2 linked regions of the Rudanella lutea DSM 19387 genome follow. Each later gene encodes a partner of the first gene's protein in a complex. Links are inferred from orthologs where the notes say so. Each region holds a gene or a part of one and is shown on either strand. Other genes may lie near its edges.

What was found.
Region 2: the proteins of metK (region 1) and groL are in contact, whole or in part, in a cryo-EM structure (PDB 8P4O), measured with the Escherichia coli proteins. The link is inferred for Rudanella lutea DSM 19387 from one-to-one orthologs.

What each region holds. Positions count from the first base shown.
Region 1 is NZ_KB913013.1:4,786,660-4,789,657, forward strand. Bases 70-2,994 are described here. They hold metK (methionine adenosyltransferase), read right to left. Parts: upstream 2,209-2,994; coding sequence 931-2,208; downstream 70-930. Other genes in these bases: RUDLU_RS0119810 (sulfite exporter TauE/SafE family protein), read right to left, coding at 70-184; RUDLU_RS0119815 (HPF/RaiA family ribosome-associated protein), read left to right, coding at 415-792; RUDLU_RS0119825 (lycopene cyclase family protein), read right to left, coding at 2,302-2,994. Also shown: more of RUDLU_RS0119810, read right to left, coding at 1-69; more of RUDLU_RS0119825, read right to left, coding at 2,995-2,998. UniProt on the Escherichia coli protein: Catalyzes the formation of S-adenosylmethionine (AdoMet) from methionine and ATP.
Region 2 is NZ_KB913013.1:106,972-109,993, forward strand. The notes cover bases 1-2,949. They hold groL (chaperonin GroEL), read right to left. Parts: upstream 2,320-2,949; coding sequence 682-2,319; downstream 1-681. Other genes in these bases: RUDLU_RS0100530 (hypothetical protein), read right to left, coding at 302-586; RUDLU_RS0100540 (co-chaperone GroES), read right to left, coding at 2,427-2,723. Also shown: RUDLU_RS0100545 (hypothetical protein), read left to right, coding at 2,967-3,022.

The DNA.
Region 1 (2,998 bases):
CTACACCCGTGCCCATAAACGACGAAAACCGGTTGGTGCCAATGACCCGCGGTACCGGAAAATGGGGGAAAAGCAGAAAGAGGGCGGGGATCTGAACCAGACCCCCACCGCCCACTACGGAGTCGATAAAACCGGCCGTCAGGGCCGTCAAACAAAGCAAAAAAAGGGTTGTAAACTCGGGCATACGCGACGACAAAAGGCCAAAATTATACTTTACGAGGAACTTTGCTTTCGTAAATGTTTCACATCAAGAGCAAAACAGGACCGAGTCAGCCGCTTAGACTCACTTTCGGGTGCCTACCCGTGGAACAGGTTTGGATAATTCTGCGTACCTATTGACTCGAATACCAAAATCGACAAACTTAGATAGTCCATTAGTTTAGGTTTCACCCTTTAAACAAACCGTGTGACACTATGAGACTTCAAATTCATGCTGTGCACTTTACGGCCGACCGTAGCCTGCTCGATTTCATCCAGGCGAAGCTGAACAAGTTAGACACTTTCCACGACCGCATTATCAGTGGTGAGGTGTTTCTGAAACTCGACGGGTCGGAAACCAACAAAGTGAAAGAAAAAGTCATGGAGGTGCGGCTGCTCATTCCGGGCAAAGAGCTCTTCGTGAAAGAACACGATAAGACGTTTGAAAGCGCCACCGACCGCGTGTTGGAGGTGCTCAAAGATAAATTGGTTCGTTGCAAAGAGAAACGCAACGACTTTTCGAGTTCAACCATTGCGCAGGCCAAAGAGCGCATGAAAATGGACGAACCCGTCGAAGTTGATTTAGACGATTAATACCTTATATCTCCTAACGTAAAAAGCCGCCGACTCCCTTGAGTTGGCGGCTTTTTTAATGAATAATGATTGATGAATAATGCTCAGCGGCAACTAATTCTGTTTTCATTATTCATTAACCATTTTACACTATCCATTTTACACCCCAAACGCTTCTTTGATTTTATCAACAAAATCGAGCTTCTCCCAGGTGAAGAGTTCAACCTCAACCTGCTTGGTGGAGCCGTTGGAGCCGAATGTTTTGGTAACCACTTCGTTTTTGCGACCCATGTGGCCGTAAGCAGCCGTTTCCGAATAAATCGGGTTGCGGAGTTTCAGGCGTTGCTCAATCGCGTAGGGACGCATGTCGAAGATCGACTCAATCTGGCGGGCAATCTCGCCGTCGGTCATATCGACTTTGGCCGTGCCGTACGTGTTCACGTATAAGCCGCAGGGTTTGGCCACCCCGATAGCGTACGACACCTGAACCAGTACCTGATCGCACAGACCCGCTGCCACCATGTTTTTGGCAATGTGACGCGTGGCATATGCTGCCGAACGGTCAACTTTCGAGGGGTCTTTGCCTGAGAAAGCACCACCGCCGTGTGCGCCTTTGCCGCCGTAGGTATCTACGATGATCTTACGGCCCGTCAGGCCGGTATCGCCGTGGGGGCCACCAATCACAAACTTACCCGTGGGGTTGATGTAATAGGTGATATCGCCCGTAAACAAAGCCTGAAGTTCGGGCTTCAGCTTGGCCTTCACCCGCGGAATCACGATGTTGATGATGTCTTCCCGGATTTTGGCCAGCATCGCTTCGTCAGAGTCGAAATCGTCGTGCTGCGTTGAAACCACGATGGTGTCGATCCGAACGGGCCGGTCGTCGTCTGAGTACTCAATCGTCACCTGCGACTTGGCGTCGGGGCGGAGGTACGGAATCAGATCCGCGTGGTTGTTCCGAATATCCGACAGCTCCTGCAGAATTTTGTGCGAGAGGTCGAGCGGTAGCGGCATGAAGTTTTCGGTCTCGTTGGTGGCGTAGCCAAACATCATACCCTGATCACCGGCACCCTGCGCATTGGCTTTGGTCTCGAAATCGTCATTAGCTACAGCCCGATCAACCCCCTGATTAATGTCGGCCGACTGATCGTGCAGGGCGGAGAAAATACCGCACGAGTTTGCCTCAAACATGTATTCGCTCTTGGTGTAGCCGATTCGGCGGATCACCTCGCGGGTAATTTTCTGAACGTCGAGGTAGGTTTCGGTTTTGATCTCACCGGCCAGCACTACCTGACCTGTGGTTACGAGGGTCTCGCAAGCCACCTTACTCGACGGATCGTAGGCAAGGAAATTATCAATCAGCGCGTCCGAGATCTGATCGGCGACTTTATCGGGGTGTCCTTCCGAAACGGATTCGGAGGTAAACAGATACGGCATATTGTCGGTCTGAACGTAGTTTTAAAGCACAAAAGTAAGAGTTTAGCGTTCAAAAACCGTACCGTACTGGCGAGTTGCCCGTTTCAGGAGACGTTAGCTCAGTAACTTCCGGCGCAATACGTCAAACAGAGCTACCGTAAAGGGGCCTTTCGGCATCGACCACATTACCCGTAGGTCTTCGCCAAAGCTGGTGTCTTCGTCCAGAAACTTAAAAACCTGCGCCGGGCTGTTGTGCTCGTACAGTAGCGTAAACATATCGTCGGCGGGGTAGCGGTGCTTCTGAAGTACATTCAGAAAAATGCTGTCGTAGAGCTTGAAGCGGCTCTTGAGCCACGACTTTTGACGGAACGGTTTTCCGGTCTGAGCGAGGTTCTGCACCAGCTCCCGGAGGTAGCGCTGGGTGCGCTGAAAGGTGTAGCCCGTTGAAGCCTTGGTATGCCCGCCTGCTGTACCGATTCGGACAATATGCTCCGATGGGTTTTCCTGCGTAGATACGTCCGACATCGGAATCACACCAAACTCGGTTTCGCAGATCTGGTACGTGCCGGTGTCTAAATGCTGGGAAATGTACTGGGCCAAAGCGGCCTCGTAATCGGCATCGGTCAGCAGGGTTTCGTTGAACAGGGTAAACTCAATCAGGGCCGTCTGCGCATCGAAAGGCAGAACGTACACAAACCGGCAGTCGCCGTGCTGGGCCACCCGAAAATCCATCATCCGGGGCTGATCGACGTTGAAACAGGGCTTCTCTGTCCGAATGACCCACCCTTTGAAATGTTGCAACAGGTTGTGG
Region 2 (3,022 bases), 4.7 Mb from region 1 along the record:
AGCTTGCGCTCAACTCCCAAACATACACAATTTTGCAGTACACTTGCTCGAATTTATTTGACTTAATTAATTAAAAAATTAAACTTTTCTGTGGATGGGTCTCGAATTTGAACATTTATCATGCCAATGTGATACTCCATAACATTCTTCCTCTAACGTACTACTCAGCAAAAAACTACCGCAACTTCTCAACATAAGCGGCCTCACTTTCAAACTAGATTTATCAAAATGTCTTTCAGGTTGGCTAATTAATTGTCAAGTCTGGATTAGACACACCTTGCCAACATAAACTGAAGCAGCATTACCGTTTCCATGCGTTTTGTCGCAATTCGTTCGCAAATTCAACCGTGTCAGTAACATGCTCAAAAACAGGCGCGTTATCCGTTTCAGAATCAACGTCGAACTGGAGGGGGCGGCTATGTTGGGTTGGGTCTAGACGAGGGAATGAAAAGGGCAGAGGAGCCAGTTGATTCAGGGCCTCGGCCAGTATGGAGGTGGCAAGCTGTTCAGCCGTTTTACCTTTCGCCTGCGCTTGTTCGATTAATTGCTGTTCCAGCCTTGCGTCGTTAACCTGTATCGTCAGCATGGTGTTTGTTTTTAAACAAATGTACTCAAAAACCAAAACCCCCGCTGCCAGCTCAAAAGCCAACAGCGGGGGTTCGTATTTAAAAGCTCAGATGACTACATCATGCCGCCCATGCCGCCACCGTGTGCGTGACCGCCACCGCCAGCTGGAGCCTCTTCGGGCTCGTCGGCAATGAGGCACTCGGTGGTCAGGAGCAGACCAGCAATAGACGCTGCGTTCTCCAGAGCCAGACGAGTTACTTTCTTCGGGTCGATAACACCGGCTGCGAACAGATCTTCGTACGAGTCGTTCTTCGCGTTGTAGCCGTAGCCACCGTCGCCTTCTTTCACCTTGTTCACCACCACTGAACCTTCGCCACCGGCGTTGGCTACAATCGTGCGGAGGGGGGCTTCGAGGGCTACGCGGATGATGTTCACACCCGTTTTCTCGTCTTCGTTGATCGTGCTAACCGCGTCGAGTGAAGAGATAGCGCGGATCAGGGCGATACCACCACCCGTTACGATACCTTCTTCTACAGCCGCGCGGGTTGCGTGCAGGGCATCGTCAACACGGTCTTTCTTCTCTTTCATTTCTACCTCGGTAGCAGCACCGATGTAGAGGATAGCTACACCACCCGACAGTTTGGCCAGACGCTCCTGCAGTTTCTCACGGTCGTAATCCGACGTCGTGTTCTCAATCTGCGCTTTGATCTGGTTAACCCGACCCGTGATGTCTTCCTTCTGGCCTACACCGTTAACGATAGTCGTGTTGTCTTTGTCGATAATGATTTTCTCGCACTGACCCAGGTATTCGATGCTGGCGTTTTCGAGTTTGAAGCCACGCTCTTCCGAGATCACCTGGCCACCCGTCAGGATAGCGATGTCTTCGAGCATAGCCTTCCGGCGGTCGCCGAAGCCCGGAGCCTTCACGGCAGCGACTTTCAGGGCACCCCGGATCTTGTTTACCACGAGCGTAGCCAGGGCTTCGCCGTCAACGTCTTCTGCGATGATCAGCAGCGGACGACCCGTTTGAGCCACCTGCTCCAGCACCGGCAGCAGTTCTTTCATCGACGATACCTTCTTCTCCGAGATCAGGATGAACGGACGGTCGAGGTCAGCTTCCATTTTCTCGGTGTTGGTTACGAAGTAGGGCGACAGGTAACCGCGGTCAAACTGCATACCTTCTACGGTTTTTACTTCCGTTTCGGTACCACGCGCTTCTTCAACCGTGATTACACCTTCTTTACCTACTTTCTTCATGGCCTCGGCAATCATGTTACCGATTTCGTCGTCGTGGTTAGCCGAGATCGTAGCTACCTGAGCGATTTTACCGAAGTCGTCGCCTACGGTCTGCGCCTGGCCTGCGAGGTTTTCGGCTACTGCCTTAACCGCCTTGTCGATGCCGCGCTTCAAGTCCATTGGGTTGGCACCTGCTGCTACGTTTTTCACACCGATTGAATAGATAGCCTGCGCCAGTACGGTAGCGGTAGTAGTACCGTCACCCGCCTGATCGGCCGTCTTAGAAGCTACTTCTTTCACGAGCTGCGCGCCCATGTTTTCCATAGCGTCTTTCAATTCGATCTCTTTCGCTACCGTTACACCGTCTTTGGTGATGGCGGGTGAGCCGAATTTCTTGTCAAGGATTACGTTGCGACCTTTGGGGCCGAGGGTTACTTTCACCGCGTCGGCGAGGGTATCAACACCCTTCTTGATCTTCTCGCGGGCTTCGGTATCAAAGAATATTTTCTTAGCCATTTTCCTAAAAATGAATAATGTAAAATGAAGAATGAATAATGCCCATTGCTAATGTATACGGGGGAGTTGACCCATTATACATTATACATTGTTCATTATACATTAAATTACAGGATCGCGAAAATGTCTGATTCGCGCATGATGAGGTACTCTTTGCCATCAACCGTGATCTCCGTACCGGCGTATTTGCCGTAGAGAACCGTGTCGCCAACCTGTACTGTGAGCGGCTCATCTTTTTTGCCATTACCAACGGCTACAACAGTACCACGTTGTGGTTTTTCCTTGGCCGTGTCAGGAATGATAATCCCGAAAGCCGTTTTTTCTTCAGCCGGTGCAGCTTCTACAAGCACGCGGTCTGCCAGCGGTTTTACGTTCACTTTTACATCTTCCATTGCTGTTGTCATGACAGTAATGTGATTAAGGTTGTTAAAAATTTGGTTATACACCGAATTAGTATGACACTCCCCGTTTACCAAATGCTGTGCCAGTTGCGCCACTCTGTCAAAATTTCAGCCTTTTTGTCTGGACGACCGTTTTACCAGTAGGTCTTGCAAATTGGCTGTCAGGCTGCGAAAAAGGGGTATAAAATTTGGTTTTTTAGGGAGAATGCCATAAATTATCCCGTTCCAATACGTCGCTTTTATCTTATGAGATCACTGGATGCGAACTGGCTGACACAGGATTGGATTGATGCCGAGTACAA